One region of the Piscibacillus sp. B03 genome, then DNA from elsewhere that is predicted to be linked to it. Evidence: predicted binding sites of a transcription regulator. Region 1 holds the regulator's gene; each other region holds the start of a gene.
The links. Region 1 encodes Rex, which represses fermentation and respiration genes when NADH is low (regulators of the CRP and FNR family bind a similar motif). Its sites were predicted from a motif close to TTGTGAAATATTTCACAA; they were not measured.
Positions count from the first base shown of each region.

Region 2: ACTWQB_RS05700 (cytochrome ubiquinol oxidase subunit I) is a predicted target of Rex. The motif match lies at 4,194-4,211, and genes of this name have one in related genera.
Region 3: ACTWQB_RS07175 (AtpZ/AtpI family protein) is a predicted target of Rex. The motif match lies at 2,608-2,625, and genes of this name have one in related genera.
Region 4: ACTWQB_RS03370 (cytochrome c oxidase subunit 2A) is a predicted target of Rex. The motif match lies at 2,462-2,479, and genes of this name have one in related genera.

Region 1 covers NZ_JBQQCO010000026.1:5,564-11,254, forward strand. The annotation lists gene ACTWQB_RS14425 (ABC-F family ATP-binding cassette domain-containing protein) at 1-948, opposite strand, end outside; gene ACTWQB_RS14430 (redox-sensing transcriptional repressor Rex) at 1,027-1,653, shown strand; gene ACTWQB_RS14435 (MDR family MFS transporter) at 1,728-3,131, shown strand; gene ACTWQB_RS14440 (YdiK family protein) at 3,144-3,350, opposite strand; gene ACTWQB_RS14445 (lysostaphin resistance A-like protein) at 3,354-4,067, opposite strand; gene groES (co-chaperone GroES) at 4,440-4,724, shown strand; gene groL (chaperonin GroEL) at 4,761-5,691, shown strand, end outside.
Region 2 covers NZ_JBQQCO010000006.1:30,656-36,346, forward strand. The annotation lists gene ACTWQB_RS05680 (gamma-glutamylcyclotransferase) at 1-678, opposite strand, end outside; gene ACTWQB_RS05685 (CPBP family intramembrane glutamic endopeptidase) at 694-1,239, opposite strand; gene cydS (cytochrome bd oxidase small subunit CydS) at 1,496-1,594, opposite strand; gene ACTWQB_RS05695 (cytochrome d ubiquinol oxidase subunit II) at 1,597-2,622, opposite strand; gene ACTWQB_RS05700 (cytochrome ubiquinol oxidase subunit I) at 2,622-3,965, opposite strand; gene ACTWQB_RS05705 (hypothetical protein) at 4,465-5,670, shown strand.
Region 3 covers NZ_JBQQCO010000008.1:52,876-58,566, forward strand. The annotation lists gene ACTWQB_RS07150 (F0F1 ATP synthase subunit delta) at 1-78, opposite strand, end outside; gene atpF (F0F1 ATP synthase subunit B) at 75-590, opposite strand; gene atpE (F0F1 ATP synthase subunit C) at 780-986, opposite strand; gene atpB (F0F1 ATP synthase subunit A) at 1,098-1,823, opposite strand; gene ACTWQB_RS07170 (ATP synthase subunit I) at 1,825-2,217, opposite strand; gene ACTWQB_RS07175 (AtpZ/AtpI family protein) at 2,219-2,407, opposite strand; gene ACTWQB_RS07180 (S8 family peptidase) at 2,651-4,786, opposite strand; gene wecB (non-hydrolyzing UDP-N-acetylglucosamine 2-epimerase) at 4,954-5,691, opposite strand, start outside.
Region 4 covers NZ_JBQQCO010000003.1:85,408-91,098, reverse strand. The annotation lists gene ACTWQB_RS03395 (aconitate hydratase) at 1-146, shown strand, start outside; gene ACTWQB_RS03390 (hypothetical protein) at 147-323, shown strand; gene ACTWQB_RS03385 (DinB family protein) at 420-905, shown strand; gene ACTWQB_RS03380 (trimeric intracellular cation channel family protein) at 1,095-1,733, shown strand; gene ACTWQB_RS03375 (Crp/Fnr family transcriptional regulator) at 1,735-2,424, shown strand; gene ACTWQB_RS03370 (cytochrome c oxidase subunit 2A) at 2,580-2,699, shown strand; gene ACTWQB_RS03365 (cytochrome c oxidase subunit II) at 2,718-3,185, shown strand; gene ACTWQB_RS03360 (b(o/a)3-type cytochrome-c oxidase subunit 1) at 3,186-4,814, shown strand; gene ACTWQB_RS03355 (cytochrome C oxidase subunit II) at 4,838-5,194, shown strand; gene ACTWQB_RS03350 (hemerythrin domain-containing protein) at 5,274-5,691, shown strand, end outside.

The sequences.
Region 1 (5,691 bases):
AGCGGAATGATCATCAAGTGTTGGCTTGTCCATTTTATCCATTTTCTCAAGCTTCTTACGACGTGATTTCGCCTGTTTACTAGTCGAATCTCGCGCAATGTTTTTCTGGATATAGACTTCTAGCTTCTTAATCTCTTCTTGTTGTTTTTCAAAACGCTTTACCTCAAGTTCATACTCTTCGGCTCGTTTTTTAAGAAAATAACTATAGTTCCCGTGATACTTTTTTACCGATTGGAACGCGACATCATAGACAATACTCACTGTTTCATCTAGGAAGTAGCGGTCGTGTGAGACGATGACAACTGCTCCAGGGTAGCCTTTTAAGTAACCTTCTAACCAACGCAATGTATTAATATCCAAATGGTTAGTTGGCTCATCTAAAATTAAAACGTCTGGCTTTGATAGTAAGAGCTTACCCAAGGCAAGGCGTGTCTTTTGTCCACCACTTAGCTCTTGAATTGGTGTTTGAAAGTCAAAATTGCCAAAGTTTAACCCTTGTAAAACAGACTCAATGTCAGCCTCATAATGAAAGCCGCCGCGCTGTTCGAAATCATGTTGCTTAGCATCATACTGACTAAGTAATTGTTCGTACTTCTTCTCATCTTGTAATAATTCAGGGTCAGCCATTTTTTCTTCCATTTGTCGTAGTTCTTTCTCAAGTTGGATTAGAGGCTGATAAACCTCTAACATTTCATCCCAGATAGAACGGTCCGAATCTAAGCCAGTGTGCTGGTCGAGATACCCAACCGTTACATTTTTAGGTTGAAAAAGATCACCATCATCATATGGAATCTGGCCTGACATGATTTTTAATAAAGTCGATTTACCGGCACCATTTCGACCGACAATCGCAATGCGGTCATCATGATGTACTTCTAATTTAATTTTCGATAGAATAAGGTCAGCACCAAAATATTTATCTATGTTATTTAATTGCATGACTATCATTGTTATTCACCTCAACGTGCACTAGTGTATCTATTTTATCACTAATACGCAATGAACCATATCAAAGGAGACTAAATTATGTCTGAAGAAAAAATACCACAAGCAACGGCAAAACGATTGCCATTGTACTATAGACATTTAAACTTGTTACATAATCAAGGAAAAATGCGAATATCTTCACGTGAGTTAAGCGAACTAATCAAAGTCGATTCGGCAACAATCCGAAAAGACTTTTCTTATTTTGGTGAATTAGGGCGGAAGGGTTATGGTTATGACATTGCTCACCTCATTCAATTTTTTAGAAAATTACTTGATCAAGATGAAGTAGCCAGTGTCGCGTTAGTAGGAGTTGGTAACTTAGGGACGGCCTTACTTCACTATAATTTTATGAAAAAAGGTAACACACATGTTGAAGTCGCATTTGATACAAATCATAGTAAAATTGGATCTGAAATAAGTGAAGTTCCAATTTATCATGTGGATGATTTAGAGACGGAGATCAAACGCCGAGGCATTAAAGTCGCCATATTAACAGTTCCAGCTCGAGTGTCTCAGCAAGTCACCGATCGCTTAGTTGACTGTGGCATTGAAGGGATTTTGAATTTTACCCCTTCACGTTTAACCGTTCCAAGCCATGTTCGTGTTCACCACATTGATTTATCGATTGAATTACAGACCTTGGTTTACTTTCTAAAACAAAGCTAAGAATGGGGCTTTCTTTTTCTTCCATTTAGAAGTAAAATAGTTCGTATATCGAAGTAAATGGGTCGGAGGCAAACATGGGAAAACTACAACAAAAATGGTTAGTCGTGATTTCAGTTATTACTGGAACATTCACGGTAATCCTAAATAATAGTATGTTAAATCCGGTATTGCCGGAGTTTATGAGAATATTTGATACAGATGCGGTTGGAGTCAGTTGGATTCTGACCATTTTTATGATTGCGATGGGGATGACCATGCCGGTGACTGGGTTTTTGGGTGATCGGTATGGAAAAAAGAAAATTTACATTATCGGATTAAGCCTATTTGCGTTCGGTTCTATTTTAGGTGCTGTGTCGCAATGGTTGAGTATGATCATCATTGCTCGAACCATCCAAGGGATCGCAGGCGGCCTGATGATGCCAAACGCCATGGCCTTAATCTTCCAAGCTTTTCCGCGTAATGAGCGAGGTTACGCCGTTGGAATTTACGGCGTTTCGGCAATGGTGGCACCTGCAATTGGGCCAACCATTGGAGGAATTATTGCAGAGAATTTTGCATGGTATTACTTATTTTTATTCAACCTACCATTTGCAGCTCTAGGGATTTTCTTCTCAACGAAGTATTTAATTTCAACCAAACCGGACTTATCGCGCATCTTTGACTGGAAAGGGTTTGCGATTATTACAACCGGTGTCGGAGCCGTCTTATACGTACTAGGGCAAGGGCGTAATTTTGAAGAAGCGATGAACTGGACTAACTTAGGCATCTTGTTGTTAGGTTTGATCTTAATCATTGTTTTTGTTCGATATGAGTTAAAGATAGAGTCACCATTATTAGAGCTCTCTGTCTTTAAGGTCAAAACGTATCGCTATTCTATTATTGCAACGTCAGCTGCGTCGATTGGTTTGTTTTCAAATTTATTTTTATTACCATATTTAATACAAGAAGCTTATGAACTAAGTATGATTAAAACGGGACTTATTTTTTTACCAAGTGCTTTAGCCAGTGGGGCGTTTATGACATTAGGTGGACGGATTTTAGATAAAAAAGGACCGAAACTGGTTGTACCTACGGGGCTCATTATCTTAACGTTTGCCAGTTTAATGTTTGGGTTTGTCGATTTAAGCACGTCTTACTGGATGCTACTAGCCATTAACATTGTACATGGATTAGGTTTAGGCTTTGGTAACATGCCAGCAACCACAGCTGGGATGAATGCCATTCCAGATCACTTAGTGGCCCAAGGGTCAGCGATGAATAATTTAATCCGCCAAATATCATCGTCACTAGGAATCGTGATTTTCTCTGTTTATTATGAGATTCGTCGAGGTCAATATATCTTATTTGATGAATTAACCGTGCAAGAAGCAACATTGCAGGCGATTAACGAAGCATTTATTTTAGCTGCGATTATTGTGGCGTCTAGCATACCGTTTGCTTTTAAGATGAAAGGAATAGAAGATACAGAAAAGGAATAATCCAAAAGTGGATTATTCCTTTTTGTTTAGGTTTTTCTTATATGCAAAGTATTTAGTTAGAATTCGAATCGCCACACCTATGTCAAACGTTGCGACAAGCGTGAAGATGATGGTCGCAAAGTTCCAAATCGTATCCTCAGCATATTGTAACGCCAAGTATACAAAAGCTAGTCCCATCAAAAAGTACATAGAAGCTATAAAAAATGGTGAAGCTCTCATGAATTATCCTCCAATTAATATCATAGCGGCATTCTGATATTCTTGTAATTGTTTTTCAAGATCTTCTATATCGACCGTTAATTGTAGTAATACGACTGTCGTGTTCATCGCCATGTGAACTAAAATCGGTACAAGGATGCGCTTTGTCTTAACATAAAGGTAAGCAAACACAAGTCCCATCGCAATGTACGTTAACGTAAACGTAAAGTCCATATGAAGGACGCTAAATAGAGATGAAGATATAACAGCTGCTAAGAAAAAGTTCATCTTCTTATACAATTGCCCAAAAATGATTTTTCTAAAGATGATTTCTTCTAATAATGGTGCAAACAAGATTGGTAAAATGATAAACCAAATGTTTTCATTAATATAATCCATAATTAACATCGTATTCTCAGAAGATTGTTCTACATTAAAGACAGTGACGTTAATAATCGATGAAACATACTGAGCAAGAAACGCTAAGAAAAAGCCGTAAATGGACCATTTAAACATATAGCCATAGCTTGGTCGATTACGCATTTCACTCTGTTCCATATCAGGCATTAACATTTTAATGATAAAAATAGATGCAATCGCCATTCCTAGAATAGATGAGAACACCATAGCATCTATTTCTGATAGACCGAAAAAGCTAGTTCCAATTGGCATTCCGATGGCTGGGAAAAGTTGTGCTGCAACATATAGTATAATAATAAACCAGTATCGTTTCGGCAAATCGATCGTCCCCTTTTATTCTATATCATTATTTATGACTCGCTACAGGTGAACGCTTGCCGTGGGCACGGCTTCAACTTCACAAAACGCACTATCGTTCGTTTTGTGGGATTTTCAGCTCGTGCTGTTCCCACAGGCGTCGTCACCTACGCTCGTCTTTAATCGTTACATTTCTAGTCTTTTTTATCATACTTTCAGAAATCTAAATCTCTATAAGGTTTATTCTATAACAATCTAAAAAATGAAACAAAAATTTAGGTTTTTTACTTGCAAAAGTTTTTGAGATTCATTATTATAATAATTGGAATTAGCACTCACCAATGTTAAGTGCTAATAATCATCTTCAACATAAATTTGGAGGAGGTTTTTAACATGTTAAAACCACTAGGTGATCGCGTAATCGTGGAAGTTCTAGAACAAGAAGAAACAACATCAAGCGGAATTGTGTTACCTGATTCTGCTAAGGAAAAGCCTCAAGAAGGTAAGGTTGTAGCAGTAGGTTCTGGCCGTGTAACAGACAACGGTGAGAAAGTAGAACTAGAAGTTAAATCAGGTGACCATGTCATCTATTCTAAGTTCGCTGGTACAGAAGTGAAGCAAGATGGTAACGAGTACTTAGTTTTACGCGAAAGCGATATTTTAGCAGTTGTAGAATAATTTACGAACACATACTTTTAAGGAGGGTATTTTATTATGGCTAAAGAATTAAAGTTTAGCGAAGACGCTCGCCGTGCTATGCTTCGCGGTGTCGATACATTAGCTGATGCAGTAAAAGTTACTTTAGGACCTAAAGGACGTAACGTAGTTTTAGATAAGAAATTCGGTTCACCATTAATCACGAACGATGGTGTAACAATCGCAAAAGAAATCGAACTAGAAAATAACTTCGAAAACATGGGTGCTCAACTGGTATCAGAAGTTGCATCTAAAACAAACGACGTTGCTGGTGACGGTACAACAACAGCTACAGTATTAGCGCAAGCAATGATTCGTGAAGGTCTTAAGAACGTTACTTCAGGTGCAAACCCAGTAGGCTTACGCCGTGGTATTGAGCGAGCAGTTGAAGTAGCTACTGAAGAATTACGCACGATTTCTAAGCCAATCGAAGGTAAAGATTCAATCGCACAAGTTGCTTCAATCTCAGCTGCTGACAATGAAGTTGGTCAGTTAATCGCTGAAGCAATGGAGCGTGTTGGTAACGACGGTGTTATCACAATTGAAGAATCTAAAGGCTTCAACACTGAGCTAGAAGTTGTAGAAGGTATGCAGTTCGACCGTGGATATGCTTCTCCATACATGGTAACTGACCAAGATAAAATGGAAGCTGTATTAGAAGATCCTTATATCTTAATCACAGATAAGAAGATCTCTAACATTCAAGAAGTGCTTCCAGTACTTGAGCAAGTTGTACAACAAAGCAAGCCGATTTTAATCATTTCTGAAGACGTTGAAGGTGAAGCACTTGCAACATTAGTTGTGAATAAGCTTCGTGGAACGTTTAATGCAGTAGCGGTTAAAGCTCCTGGATTTGGCGATCGTCGTAAAGCTATGCTTGAAGATATTGCAACTCTAACTGGTGCTGAAGTGATTACAGAAGACTTAGGCCTAGACCTTAAGAGTGCAA
Region 2 (5,691 bases), on a different contig from region 1:
GTTATACTCCACATCGACAACTGCTGGACGGTACTTTCCTAAATAAACACCTTCACGCTCATACAAATACTCTAAAGCCTTTTCTGTAATATCATAGACAATTCCTTGAACATGTTGACCAGGTGTTTCAACAATGTCCGCTCTGCCTCCATCGTCTGCTCGCACTGTAAATTGAAGCTCATAATCGTGCAAAGAACCAAGCCCTAATGTCTTAAACTCAGCTATTTTGCCTGCAAGCTCAATCCTCTCATAATCCATACAAGAGCCATAAGCAAAATATAAAGGTGTCCCTTGATCCAATAACTTTTTCAAACGCCAGTCGCCAAATGGAACAACAGGCGAGTCAGAAACCTCTTTTGGATAAAAATATACTAATGCCTTAAATTCACCAAGATCACTAGAAATAACCTGTTCACAACGTTCATAGTGGTTCTTTTTACCCTGTCCAGTAAATCCCTCCAGCTTATCCAGCGTTTTCAATAGTTCGTCATTCACTTCATAAATTTCACCGTATACTCTATCGTTAGACCCAAGCAATAATGCTGGATAATCTTGAACCGTATCAATCAACTTACCTTTCAGCCAAGCTTGTCTAGTGACTAACTTGGCTGAATCTATTAAATAATGATTTCGTTCACCTTGTCGCAATGTTCCGTATACAAATACTAACTGCCCCATCTTTTCACCTTCTTATTAAATCGTCCAGAATAAATAAAAACCAATTAACACGATCGCAATATCGGCACAAATATGCAGAATCCATGAGTTTAAGAAGTTATTTGATTTCGTATTTAACCAATTAAAAATCAACCCAACTACAAATAATCCAGCCAGCGCTAACAACATTAATTCCCAACTAAACCATGTGGCGAAGATCGCAACATGGTACACCGCAAATAACGCGGAGGAATACAAATATCCTAACACTGGAAAATCCGATTGATATAGTTTTAAAAATATAAACCCTCTGAAATAAAACTCTTCTAAAAGAGAATTTACAAATGTAATATATACCGCAATCCAAATATATTCTTTGAATGAGATGTCGAGTCTATTTTTTAAGTCCAGTATTATAGCCTCACCATCAATGTACTCTTCAAGTAGAATAAAAGCCAATATTAAAATCACCATCGATAATAAGCCTAAACCAAACCCTAGCTTTAGCCTTCGACGGTCAATTTGATCAAAACGTAAGAAATTAATTATTGAATCTTTTAGAATGAATTTTATGTATAACAAAGGAAGAATTAAAAATACAAGTACTTTACTCAAAGTTTTAATAGCATAATGAACCCCAATAACTTGTTCTATTATGTATAAAAAAATACAACTCAATGATGTCAGAATAACTATATGAACAACCATACGATTCAATTTCATTCGCATCACCATTTTTTTATTTATTATAACAGAGATGTTATTTTCTTAAGTAAAAATTTTAAGGAATTCAACCCTAATAAAAAACGTGGATTCGAAATCCGAATCCACGTTTTCTTTATTTCACTGCATCGTCTTTTAAGCCTGACCAGAAAGCTAAAACAATTGAGATAATCACCACAATAAATGGTGCGTATGTGATTAAGAAATGATCCATCATTAATACCTCCTTTGGTCTTCACCTTTGACGTAAGTTCGGTTAAACAGGAATAATCTTGCGAGTAATAAGATAGATGGAACTAACAGTGCAAAGCCTGCGATAAATGCGATAATTAACGCCTGTGCCATCGCATCGTTAGTAAATCCGTCATAGATCGTTAAATACGGATATAACAAGTAAGGGTAATGTGAAACGCCATATCCGAAAAATGCAAGACCGAATTGAATAATTAAACTCCAAAACGCCAAGCTATAAAATTTACGTTTCCACAATAGAAATACTGTTACCGCAAAAAATACTCCAGATAAGCCAAACACCCACCAAATATCCATGATGTTTGCGTAATGGGCTTCATTGTGCTGTCTTAACTGCCAAATGATCAATCCAGCAGATAAAATAGTCGGCCAACTCCAAGCGAGTGCGTACTTCCTTAATATTTCTCTTGCTGCGAAATCTTCAGCGACATCTGCATAGGCCGTTAAGAACGTCGCTGAAATATATAGCACACTCACGACACTTAAGATAACAATGCTCCACGTCAGTGGACTAAAAAACAATTCGCTATAAAGGAGAACCGGATTCCCATCTACTATCTCTACGAAACCACCTTCTGAGATGGTTAGAACAATGGAAAGTGATGCAGGAATCAAAAGACCGGCTAAGCCATACAAAAATATATAAACTTTACTATCCTTTGCTCCGTAGGTCTGGAAAGCATAATAAGACCCACGAATTGCAAGAAGTATGATAGAAATACTTATTGGCACTAATAGTACCGTTCCATAGTAATAAGCAGTACTTGGGAAGAATCCCACAATGCCCACAAAGAAAAAGACTAAAAAGACATTTGTGACTTCCCAAACAGGCGATAAATAACGCTGTATAATATGGTGTAACACATGCTTAGTATTCGCCAGTTCGCTATACGCGCTGAAAAACCCGGCCCCGAAATCGATGGAGGCAATGATGATATAGCCAAATAAAAATAGCCAAAGTACGGATACTCCGATAATCGCTAAATCCATTACCCCTCACCTCTTTCATAAGCATGATCCTCTAATTCCCTTTCTACTGGGTTCTTCTTAAACATGCGAAGTAACACGATGATACTTGCTGTACCTAAGACTAAATACAAGCCCGCAAATAGCCACAGCATCGTATCAACATAAGCCGCTGACGTGGCTCCATCTGGCGTTCTCATATAGCCTCTTAAAATCCAAGGCTGTCTACCAAACTCAGCATAGAACCAGCCCATTTCGATGGCTATTAATGATAGTGGTCCAGATAAGACGAGTATAAAATTAAAGACTTTGTTTTTAATTACTTTCCATTTCCGTCTCACTGCAATCCAATAAAAAGCCGAAATAAACGTCAGCCACATTCCGATGGTGACCATTAAATCAAAGAAATAATGGACAATGTAAGGTGGATGGTCCTCTTCTGGAAACTCATTTAAACCTATCACCTCAGCTGTTGGGTCACTATGTGCTAAAATACTGAGGGCATAAGGAATTTTAAGAGCTCCTCTCACTTCACCATCTTCACCTAGCCAACCAAACATCATAAGTGGGGCACCCTCTTCAGTCTCAAAATGCCACTCAGCTGCAGCTAATTTTTCTGGCTGATATTCAGCTAAGAACTTACCAGAGAAGTCCCCAACTATAACAGTCGCAATCGAAAAGATTAAACCAATCTTCATAGTTAAATACAAGGCTTTTTTATGATAAATATGGTCTCGACCTTTAAATAAATGAAAAGCAGCAATGGATGCTAACACAAAAGCTGACGTCATATAAGCCGTTGTTAAAACGTGCGCCACTTTAGTCGGTGTTGCTGGGTTAAACATCGCTGCAATAGGATCAACATTGACTAGAGCACCATTAACGATATCAAAACCTTGAGGCGTGTTCATAAACGCATTCACCATTGTGATAAAAAATGCTGAGAACGAAGCCCCAATGGCAACTGGTATTAACAAGAGCATATGCTTCTTCTGATTCTCAAATCGATCCCAAGTATATAAATAAATACCTAAGAAAATCGCTTCAAAGAAAAATGCAAATGTCTCCAGGAATAGCGGTAAACTTATCACGTGTCCAGCTAACTCCATAAAGTTAGGCCATAAGAGTGACAATTGAAGCCCTATCGCTGTACCTGTTACAACACCTACAGCGACCGTAATGATAAAACCTCTTGTCCAACGGCGAGCTAATAAGATGTAATGTTCATCATTCTTTTTAATCCCTATCCACTGGGCAATCGCAATCATTAACGGAACCCCTACACCAATTGTGGCGTACAGGATATGGAACGCTAGCGTTAACCCCGTTAAAGTACGACTGAAAAAGACCGGATCGTACTCCATCATCAGAACAACCCCCTAATTTAAAAAACTTGTCCTATACATTTAGTTCTATTAAAAAAGTCGACCTAATATCGAGATCAACATAATAATTGCAATCGTAAAACTGAGGATAATCAACCATTTTTCATGCTTCTTATACATGTGCATCTCCCCTTCACTCTTATGATACCCCATACAGACTATTTACTAATCTGAAATCAGTTAAAGGTTTGTTACGAACCATTGATAATTTTGTGAACTAATTCACAAACCCACACCGTCCCACTAAATAATAAGCTTTAATACCAACAACTAGTACAATTGTTAACCATTATCTTATCAAAATTGCTAAAATTCTCAACTTTACAATTATTAGTAATTGCTTTAAGCTAATAGGTATATTTGGTTATTTTTGCGACTAATTTCGTATATACATTACACGATTCACCATTGTTCACTCTCTATCAATCTGTTTTTATTACAAATATTAAATTTTATACTCTACATAATAAGGAGTCTAGTCATGAAGCGCTCACTGTTTAAGCATGAATTTAAACTTACCTTTTTCAGTAAAAAGAACATATTATTTATAGTCTTTTTACTTGTCCTTCTATTAAGTTATATTTTTATGATTCTACCAAATGAATATAATATTGAGTCCTTTCAGAAAGAAGAGGTTTCACATACCGTACAGGACCTTAAGTCCACTCAAGAATGGCGCCGAGAAATGGGGTATACAGGAATCTATCCAATGACTGGTGCTTATTTCGCTTCTCAGCAAAACTACTTAGACCAATACCAAAAGATGATCACAGCATATGAAAATGAAAACTACGAACGATACTTACATATTCGAACGAACTACCTTCTTAACGGAGGATTTAAAGACTACCGAGAAAGCAACTTATTCTATCAAGAACCATTACCGGGCAAAGACCAGCAACACCTTTATCACAAAAATATTTTGCGCTTTCATAGTTATTTAAATGATGAAGAACCAATTACTTACTCCATGATCCAAGAACGAACAGCACTCCAAAAGATACAACAATTCCTATCTAGTAACTTCATCTATTTAATGATTTTTGCAGCGATCTACTTCAGTAGTGACATTCTTATTAGAGACCGTTCACACCAAACGTTACTACAAGGTTTCCCTACGCCTTGGTATTCGTTATTAAATATTAAAAGCCTTGCTGCATTCGCTTACACTTTACTTATGTTAATAGGTGTATTGGGAGTTGGAGTAGTTCTATTAACCCTAACACATGGATTTGGCTATTTAGATATGAAAATTCCATTTAAAACAGACTTTCGACTATTCTACTTTGAAGCTTATGATTATATGTCTATGAAAGAATTTTTGTTAAAATCACTAGCTTTAATTCCAATCGTAGTCTATTTATTTATTAGATTTAATTTGCTCGTTAGCCTATTAATCAAAAACACTTGGGCCGTGCTATTTATCGGAACAGCACTTCTGTTTTCTGAGCGACTTTATTTTGACCGATCAACAAGAGATCTATTTGGGATTGATTTAAGTTACTTTCCTCAAACGTTTTTTGATATAGGGAAAGTAGTGACACTTGAGAAAAACTATCTAATTAATACAGATACTATAACCTTCACACAAGGTTTAATTGTTTTAATCATTACTATTCTAATCATTGAAATACTACTCTGGGTCACAACTAGATTCATAAACCAACGAAGCTTTTTCCAATCTTAGTGACAAGGAAGGACTATAACA
Region 3 (5,691 bases), on a different contig from region 1:
TTGATCAAGATTAGATTTTCCTTTACCAATTTCAAACAAGGCTACGGCATAACGCTTTGCTACTACTGATTGACTCATTTCGATTCGCCTACTTCTTTTAAGTATTGTTGAATGAGTTCGTCTTGTTCACTTGCAGAAAGCTCTTTTTCAATAACTTTACTAGCAATTTGAACAGAAAGCGTAGCCACTTGTTCTTGTAATGCCTGAACTGCTTTGTCGCGTTCTTGGGCAATTTCTTCGCGAGCACTTTCTTTAATGCGCTCTGCTTCTTTTCTAGCATCTTCTAACATAGAAGACTCTTGTGCTTTCGCCGTTTGTTTGGCATCTTCAACGATTTGTTGAGCGTTTTGACGTGCTTCTTTAAGTTCTGCATTTGCTTCGTTCATGAAGCGTTCAGCTTCTTGACGGTTTTGCTCTGCAGTATCTATTTCATTCGCAATGTGATTTTCACGCTCTTTCATCACTTTCATTAATGGTCCCCAAGCGAACTTAGCTAAAAGAGCCAATAGAATGATGAAGATTACTAATTGAGCGAGCATATCACCAACGTTAAATCCTGCTGCACCTAAAACCAAGTTGGTACCTAACACAGCCTTCACTCCTTTCGGCTAACTCCTCACATTTTCTCAGTATGCCTTTGCAATTAATAGAAGCCCAATCTCGTTGGAGTTTCCATCTCTTTTAAACTAATTATCTTTAATTAAGCATACACATAAAGGAATGGCGAAGTTGGTTTAATGTAACTTCGCCATTTACATTTAATTGTTCGTCGTTAAAAACTACATAGCCATAAATGCAATTACGACTGCGATGATTGGAAGCGCCTCAACTAACGCAACCCCGATAAACATTGTCGTTTGTAATGTACCGCGTAGTTCAGGTTGACGAGCGATCCCGCTTACTGTACTTTTTACGATTAAACCGTTACCAATACTTGCACCTAGTGCACCTAATCCTACTGCGATTGCAGCTGCTAACATATTCATTATGAATTCCTCCTCAAGATATATTTATAAAATAGATTTAATTGCAACTTCGCCATTTTGACGAGTTATTTTATTCAAATACTTAGACTTTGCTAAGTACTTTTAACAAAATTAGTGATCATTGCTCACTTTGTGAGACATGTAAACCATGGTTAGCATCGTAAAGATGAATGCCTGAATAGCACCGATGAAGATACTAAATCCTTGCCAAGCTACCATCGGGATAAAGCCACCAACTAACCCTGCGACAGTACCTGATGCTACCAATCCTGCTAGTAAAGTTAAAAGAATTTCACCAGCATAAATGTTACCGTAAAGACGTAGACCTAACGTCAACGTGTTAGCAAATTCCTCAATGATTTTTAACGGGAATAAGAACGGTAATGGTTTGAAGAAATCAGATGCATATTCCTTCGTACCTTTCATCTTCACACCGTAATAGTGTGTTAAGACGACTACCATCGTCGCCAACGTTAATGTAATACCAGGGTCTGATGTTGGTGATTTCCACCATAAATAATGATCAAATGTCACCATTGTGATAACCCCAAGTAAGTTGGAAACGAAGATGTACAATAATAGTGTTAGCCCTAACCCCATAAAGCGACGTCCTGTTTCGTAATCCATTGTGTTTCCAATGATGTCTTTTACGAATTCGACGATCCACTCCATGAAGTTTTGGAACCCTGTTGGTTTACGTTGTAAATTTTTACTTGCCGCTACAGCGAGTATGAATACAATCACTGATGCAACCAACATCATGAGCACGTTCGACAAGTTGAAATCAAGCCATGAGATCCCAAACACGTCATGTGCCATTGGATTTTTGTGATCCACTTCATTCACCTCTCTTCCTCGTGGTTAGTTCGGTTTGAGTAAAAAAATAATCTATGATAATGACCAAATAAGGTGTCATTAAACCAATCATCACAGCAATCATGTTAAATATTTCAGGATATTGTAAAGCAACAACCGCCGCTAAAGCAGCAGTGGCGAATCGTGTTAACATCCCTAAAGTAAGTTTTTTCTCATCTTGTTCAACAACAACTTGTCCAATTCGATTAATTTTGACTTGTAAAAGCCATAAATTAAACGTACTGATCCCAGTACCTAAAATCAGACCGGCAAATATGGTTTGATAGTCTGTAAATCCCCATCCGATAACAAAAATTGCTAAAATGTAAAACATCCATTTGAGTTGGCGACTGACCATGTATGTATAATCTTTCATCCTAATCGTCTCCTAAAAACTTTTTGACCAACAGAATCATTCCATACACGCCTGTTGCCAAACCCAGAAGTAAACCTATGATCAAGAATATTGGGGACGTGTCGAAGTAACCATCAAGCCACCTACCTATTAATATCCCGACAATTGTCGAACCGGATAAGTAACTCAAAATACTCGCTGTGATTGCCATTCCTTGAAGTGGGTGTTTATTCAGGTTAACCACTCCAATCGTGAGTTCAGTGGAAATGCTTCATCTACTTATGTAGATGCCTTGTAGATGTGGAAAAAATATCAAAGTTTAAAAACTCTCAAAACATTTGCCCACACTAAAATAGATTACAATACGAGTATTTTAAAGTCAATTGTAAATACATAGAATTTGAAACAACTTTGTGACAAAAATCACATTTATTTTGAAAACGCTTTTATGACGCTAAAATTCAGGCAAGTAAATTTCCTTTTCTTCAAATAAAATTTCGCCTTCTTGTTCAATTTTGAACACGACTTTATACTCGCCTTTGGGTAGATCGTTGATTTCAAATTCTTTTTCAAAAACGCCTTTTGCCATATTTTCTTGTGTGAATAGTTCTTGTGCATGCAAATGTTTGGGGTCTATGAGTGTGACAGATAGTGCGTCAAGTTTTTCGTTCACATAAAATCTTAATGTCAAATGTTCCATTTGAAAAGGTGCCATGTCTAATTCCATGCCGGTAATTCTTGGATAATCCGATGTTTCGTTTATAAAAAGGTATGGTAAATGCTTTTCTTGTTGATTTAATCCCACTTCAATATAGCCTTCCTGGGTTCCTCGTTCAGCCCGTTTGGAATTGATTGAGGCCCCAATTGTGAACTTACGTCGTTCAAGGGGTCCGATAGTTGAGTTAAGTGGTAAATCCCAAACGATTCCATTCTCTCTTCTTGGGATGTTCCAAGTGACTGTTAGTGGCTCATTGTCATGATTCGTAATGGTAATTGTTTGTTCAACCTCTTTTAACCCATCTTCTACTTTGCCAAAATTTAACCGATTGCGATCGATGGTGAAATTTTGCATAAGTGCTTTGTTCATGTCGATAAAACCAGTTCCTTGTTCAGAAGGAGATAATTCTTCGTCTCCTATCGTAAATAGCTCTGTTGATGTTAGAAGGCGTGCTTTTAATTGGTCTGGTGTATCGTGCGGATAAGCCTGTTTTAACAACGCCGTCACCCCGGCTACATATGGAGATGCCATACTTGTCCCTTGTAAAGAAGCGTATCCATCAGGAACCGTGCTTACAATTTCGACACCTGGGGCAATTAAGTCAGGCTTAATCGTCCATGACGATGCAACTGGCCCCCGTGAACTGAAAGGCGCAAGAGCGTTTTTAATCGTCTGATATTTTGTTTTAAGCCAGTCATCACCTTGTATCAGTTGGTCCGCTTCTTCCTCTGTTACATAGGCCGTTGGAAATGGTGCTTCAATCCACTCCCATTCGTTTGGGTCATCTTCAGGATGACTGTAAATAATCGCAGCTGTGACACCTTTTTCGTTAAGTTGTTGGATTAATTCGTAATAGGGCGTCTCACCTTTTCTAATTAAAACGACCCTGTCGTGAATCGTTTCCTCTAGTTCCTCAATAGAGTTAGGGGAAACTAAAGGTTGGTCACGACTAAGATCCCATTTTTCGGATAATGGTAACTGACGTACTGGAATTAGTTGTTCTTCCTTGGTGAAAACTTGTGCGACTTTTTGACTAGTGATGGCCGCTCCTACTGAAATAGCTTTTTCCGATGTTGCGGGTGAGCCGACTGTCCAATCTTCTGGGCCACTATTGCCGTTTGCGACGACAAGAATTTTTCCTAAATCAACAGCTTTGTTTACCGCTCGCGTCATCGGATCATCTGGACTATTCGTTTCACTTCCAAGAGACATATTAATAATGTCCATGTCGTCTTTGACGGCTTGCTCGAGGGCAGCGATTACCTGCGCAGTAGTCCCAGACCCCCCAGGTCCAAGCGCACGATAGGCATAAAGATCTGCTTCTGGCGCCACACCTTGCATCGTGCCATTTCCAGCGATGATTCCAGATACGTGCGTCCCGTGTAACGTCGGCATCCCCTCTTCTTGTGTCGTTTCCATCGGATCATCATCGAAATCAACAAGGTCAAAGCCACCATGGTAACTTTTTTCAAGGTCCGGGTGTTGATGGTCAATCCCCGTATCAATTACCCCCACCTTCACTCCTTTACCTGTAAACGGTAGGTGATTTGGGTGATAGCGCGCACGTTCAGGATGAAGATCATCTTCTTGTTTTTGCTCAGCTTGCGGAACTGAATACACTTGAACAGGTGTCATTTTTTTCACAAAAGATTCTTCGTGTAGGCTCTTGATGTGACGCTGCTTTCCGGTTACTGCGAGTGCCTGCATTAGCGTATCGTACACATACTCCACCTTAACAAGCGGATGATAAGTTTCGATGTATTCTTTTGTTTCGTGTGGATCCTCTTCGACCTCCATAATCCATGTCATTTCTTCAGCTTGTGTATAAACGGGTGTTAGCGTGATCAATATCAGAGCTAGAATTAGTCGCATAAGTCGCACCTCTTCTGGAGTTTTATTTTTATTGTGTGGAAAAAATGGGAAGTCATGCTTGGGATTTTAAGAAAAAATGTATAATGTGACAATATATATTTATTTCTGCTTCGTCAAAATGCTTCGCTTTCCAACATAAAAAAACCAGGGCGAGCCCTGGTTTTGTCCTATAGGAATTCATCTGGTTTTTCTGGTGCTTGTTTAAAATAATAGCGAATGGCATCTGCAATTCGACGTGAGGCTTGTCCGTCACCGTATGGATTAGATGCACGGGACATCTCCTTATGCTCGTCTGGATTCGATAGTAGTAAATCTGCCATCGAGAAGATGTTCTCTTCATCTGTGCCAGCGAGTTTTAACGTGCCTGCCTCTATTCCTTCTGGGCGCTCTGTTGTGTCGCGCAATACTAATACAGGAACCCCTAATGAAGGAGCCTCCTCTTGTACCCCGCCTGAATCCGTCAAAATTAAATGGGCATTGGACGCAAAGTTATGGAAATCGATGACCTCAAGTGGGTCAATCAATTGAATGCGATCGTGATCGCCTAACCATTTTTTCGCCGTCTCTTGAACGACTGGATTCAAGTGAACTGGATAAACGACTTCTACATCTTCGTGAGCATCAGCAATACGACGAATGGCTCTAAACATTTGGTCCATATTTTCACCAAGATTTTCTCTGCGGTGCGCCGTCACCAATACTAGGCGTTTTCCTTCTGCTTTTTGTAAAACTTCATGCTTATAATCGTCGGAAACGGTCGTTTGTAATGCATCAATCGCCGTGTTCCCTGTAATAAAGATGTCTTCTTCGGTTTTATTTTCCTGAAGAAGGTTATTTTTTGACTGAGTCGTTGGTGCAAAGTGCAAGTCAGCAATAACACCTGTCGCCTGACGGTTAATTTCTTC
Region 4 (5,691 bases), on a different contig from region 1:
ATGACAATGAATTTGAAATTAGTATTAAAGGTAAGGATGATAAAATCCGTGTAAGACATGGATTAACAAGCAGACATCTGGACATAATATTAGAAGGTGGAGTGATTAATTGGATCAAGAATAAACAACAAGAAAGTGGGGTTTAAATGGGATCTCAAGAACACAGATGTAAGGCTTGTGAAGGAAGCGGACTATTAATGGACGATGAAGAATGGCACTACACATGTACCGTTTGTCGAGGTGATGGTTACGTTTCTGATTATGAAAATCGTGAAGAAAACCGTGTGAGTAATGTCGATGAAAACAATCGAATATTAGATTAAATTATTAACTGCCTCAATTTTATTGGGGCAGTTTTTGTTATGTGAAAGGAATTTTACAGTTTGTGTTGAAAGTATTGGTTAGAAGGAGTGAGGTATATGAGTGTAAAAGTAGCACTGACGGAAGAAGCGGTCATACAGCACTTTAAGTTATGGAGAAGTTGGGTAGTTAGCTTAGTAGAAAAAATTCCAGAGGAGCACTTTGATGAGGTTCGCAGTCCATTTCATAATAATATAAGGTGGAATGCGGGACATTTAGTCGCAAACTTAGACTCTAAACTAGTCTGGATTTTAGGAGATGAGCCACGTGTGTCAGAGGTTTATCAAGAGTTTTATGCTCGAGGGACGAGCCCATCCGATTGGGCGGAAGAACCACCTTCTAAAGAAGAAATTTTAGAGCTACTCAAGAAGCAGTCAGATGAACTAGAGGAAAGGGTAAGTGGAAAGCTAGATTTGGAACTTCCACATGAATTCATGGGAATGAACACTTTAGGTGAAGCACTCGAGTTTTTCGCTGCTCATGAGGCTTTACACCTCAACACAATTAATACAATGCGTCGAATGATGAAAAGTAGTAAATCTTAATACCACGTTCTAGAATCGTGGTATTTTTTATGGGGAAAAATTTTAATATATGAGGAACTTTTCGGATTTATGGGGAAAAATTCAATTTTATAGGGAAATTTTTATTTTTATGGGGAAAACCTAAAATTTCATATATCAAACAAGCAATATTTTGTTATGATAGTTTTGTACTAGATGGAGGTGCAATCAATGGCATGGGATATTTTGAACATCATTGGTACAATGGCTTTCGCAATTAGTGGTGCCATTGTTGCATTGGAAGAAGAATATGATCTATTCGGTGTTTATTTATTAGGTTTTGTAACGGCATTTGGTGGAGGAACAATCCGAAATATTCTACTCGATTTGCCGATCTCAGATATATGGAATCAAAGCATGTTATTTACCATAGCTTTTATAACGATGACACTTTTGTTCTTCATCCCTTTTCACTGGGTGTTAGGGTTCAAAAAGTTATGGGGAGTTTTCTTTGATGCCATTGGTCTTGCTTCATTCGCCGTGCAAGGTGCACTATTTGCGGTCATGGCTGGTTACCCAATGAGTGCGGTTATTGTAGGTGGTGTTTTAACAGGAGTAGGCGGTGGTGTCATTCGAGATATGTTAGCGGGCAGAAAACCACTTGTGTTACATCAAGAAATTTATGCTATGTGGGCTGTGTTAGGTGCAATGGCGGTCGGATTTGGCATTGCTACAACGATGTGGCAGTTTATCTTATTAATCATCGGTATTGTCTCACTTAGAATGTTATCGGTAATTTATCAATGGAGCTTACCTTCGAGATTTGATTGGTTAAGACAATTGAAAAAGCTTAAACGTCAGGGGGAATAATGTGTTTCAATCAGAATCATTCTTTAGACAGTTTCCAATTTTTACAGAGCTTAATGAAGTGGAGTTAAATCGTTTAAGACAGATTTCAGTTGAACGCGAATTAACAAAAGGCGACTACATATTTCGCCAAAATGAAAAGCGTCATTCTGTTTATTTCATTCGTTCTGGTTTGGTGAAGGTTTTCAAGGTAAATCAAGAAGGTAATGAACAAATCGTTAATGTCTTACATTCAGATGAAATGTTTCCACACGTCGGGTTCTTTGATGAAACGCCTTATCCTGCAACAGCAATCACCTTAACGGATACAAAAATTGTGAGTATTCCAATCCAAGATTTTGAATTATTGTTGCTAGAAAATCCGGGAGTGGCTATTAAAGTTTTGAAAGTGGTGGGAAAGAAATTATTAGACCTACAAGAGCAGCTTCAAACGATTCAATCTCAAGATGTATTTCATAGAATTGTGATGATGCTCATTAGGTTCACCAACGAACTAGGAGTAAAGAAATCAACGGGTGAGATTTATCTACAACTTCCGATCACAAACTCGGAGCTAGCTAGCATGATAGGAGTGTCTCGTGAAGCGGTTAATCGGGCGTTCAACCGACTAAAAAAAGAACAAGTTATTGCTTACAACCGAAAAGAAATACATATTCTAGATTTTGATACCTTAAAAGAATATTGGATACATTAACACCTTTCAAGATGGAGGGTGTTATTTTTTGCGCTTATTGTGAAATATTTCACAATTCCGTCAACAAATAATGGTGAGTTTGTGATATAAATCACAAACTTTAGATGATTTTACCAATAAGATAAAAGTAGAAAAAGAGATAAGGAGGGCTGCCGATGAAGCGTTCTAAAGAACATGATGAGAAGTTGTATGGGGCTTTTGTTTCTGTATTAATAGTTGGAGCTTTTATTGTTGGTTCTTGGTTGTCAATTTATTATTTGTTCATTACGCGTTAATCCTGAGGGGGGATTCATATGCACATGCATAAGTTAGAGAAGGTTTGGTTAATTATTGGAGTCATTACATTAATTGCATTTTTATCTACAGTAGGTTATCAAGCATTTGCTTCTGGTCACGCACCACCTAGTGATTTAACAAAATTAGATCCAGAGAAAGTGAATGAGACACCACCATTCGATGAACCTGGTCTAAGACAAATTGGTGATAATGAATACGAATTGGTGATGGTTCTTCAATCATTTGGTTTTACACCGAACAAGGTTGAGATTCCACAAGGTGCGACTGTAAAGTTTATCGTTACATCAGTTGATGTGGTTCATGGATTTGAAATAGCTGGTACACGAGTCAATATGATGGTGACACCAGGGCATGTGAACTCAATGACTTATAAGTTCAACGAAAAAGGTGAGTATTTGATTTTATGTAATGAGTATTGCGGCATAGGGCACCACGTGATGAGTGCTGAATTGGAGGTGAAGTAGATGAACCGTTTAGATAGCAAGTTGAGTATGGCACACTTTTACATTGCATTTATTGCTATCGCCATTGGAGGGCTCTTTGGTTTACTCCAAACATTAGTTAGAAGTGAAATGATAACCTTACCGCCGTCATTAAACTACTACCAAATTCTAACCGCTCACGGTGTACTAATGGCGATTGTCTTCACAACATTCTTTATCTTCGGCTTTCTGTATGCCAGTGTTGTCAAAACAACAGGTGCTTTTAGTAAAGGTAGAAGGCGGTCTGCATGGATTGGTTACTGGATGATGGTGGTTGGAATGGTGTTGGGTGTTATCATCATCATGCTTGGTGAAGCTACCGTACTTTACACATTCTATGCACCATTAGAAGCGCACCCATTATTTTATATTGCTTTAGCACTAATCATTGTTGGTACTTATTTCGGATCATTCGCGATTATTCGTCAATATAACCATTGGAGAAAAGAGAACAAAGGAGAAACAAGTCCATTACTCGCTTTTATGGCAGTGGCAACATTAGTTCTTTGGTTAATCGCAACTATTGGGGTTGTTGCTACAGTTGTTCTTCAGTTCATACCATGGTCATTCGGTTGGGTAGATGAGATTAACATTGCCCTCAGTAGAACATTATTCTGGTACTTCGGTCACCCATTGGTGTATTTCTGGTTATTACCGGCTTACATGGCATGGTATGTAATCGTACCAAAAATTATTGGAGGAAAAATATTCAGCGATTCACTTGCAAGGCTAGCATTTCTACTTTTTATCTTATTCTCAATTCCGGTAGGCTTCCACCACCAACTACTAGAGCCAGGAATTAGTCATGAGTGGAAGTTCATCCAGGTTGTATTAACGTTTGCAGTCATTATTCCATCTCTAATGACAGCATTCGCACTATTAGCCACATTTGAAATGCGAGGTCGCAGTTTAGGTGGTAAAGGATTGTTCGGTTGGTTTAAAAAACTACCATGGAAAGATGTTAGATTCTTTGCTCCATTTATGGGGATGTTGATTTTCATCCCTGCTGGGGCAGGTGGAATAATCAACGCTAGTAACCAGATGAACCAAGTTGTTCACAATACGATATGGGTTACAGGCCACTTCCACCTAACAATTGGTGCAACAGTTGCTCTAACATTCTTCGGAATCAGCTATTGGTTAATTCCACATTTAAAAGGTCGAGTTTTAACTAAACAGATGAATGGAATAGCGATCTATCAAACGATTCTTTGGGTAGGCGGAATGTTAATCATGTCAGGTGCAATGCACTTCTCAGGTTTACTAGGCAACCCAAGACGTACGCAATTGACATCATACTTTGATCACCCAGTCGCATCAAGCTGGGGTGCATATGAAACAGGCATGGCAATAGGCGGAACTCTATTATTCATTTCATTAATTCTTTACCTAGTCTTAATGATTAACCTATCGTTCTTTGCACCAAAAGGTCAGGAGGAGTTTCCGGTTGGCGTAGAAGCGGACGAATCTATCCGTCCACCAGCCATTTTGGAGAATTGGAAAGTTTGGATTGGAGTGGCATTTGCATTAATTATTTTTGCTTATACCATCCCAATCATCGATATTATTCAAAATGCCCCTCCAGGATCTAAAGGATTTAAATTCTGGTAAAAAAATCTAAGGAGTTGATGGTTTTGAAAAAGTTAATGTTGATGTTGTTAGGTTCAATGATTTTATTAGCAGCCTGTGGAGGAGATAACGATTCCAGTGGCGAAGTTGAACAAGTAGAAGCATCTGAGAAAGTTACGTTAGAAGCATCAAACTTCGATTTTAATCAGGATACGTATGAAGTGAACTCAGGTGATATTGAAATCGAACTTGTTAATGTGGAAGGTATGCATGGCATTACAATCGATGGTGTGGATGGTTTTGAATTAAAAGACGCGGGAAGTCAGACTGTCCACCTAGATCCAGGTGAGTACACAGTAAGATGCAGTGTACCATGTGGTCAGGGCCATATGGATATGGTTGCAACAATCGTTGTTAATTAAAAATATTATGACCTCTACTTATTAAATGATGGGTAGGGGTCAATATTTTCACATACTATATTTTTAAGAGGTGATTGATATGAAAAGGCATGAAGCGTTGAATCCATTATCCCATCACCACCATCATGCACTAGTGATGGCGTTGAACATGAAGCGTGCAGGGACAGAAAAGAGTGACCATTCTTATAAGCAACTCATTCGTGACATGATTAATTTTTGGGAAAAAGATGGTCGAGATCATTTTCGAGACGAGGAAGAAATACTTGTTCCACTTTACTTACAACATGTGAACGATTCAGAACAGGATTTAGTAAAAGAAATGCTTTATCAACATGCGCAAATTCGAGGGTTAATCGAAGAATTACGTGAAAAAAGTGATACTGATTATGAGAATATGCGTTTATTAGGAGAGTTATTAGATGAGCATGTTCGGTTGGAAGAGCGACAGTTGTTTCCGTTAATGGAAAAAGCCATACCAGAAAAGTATTTGTATCAGG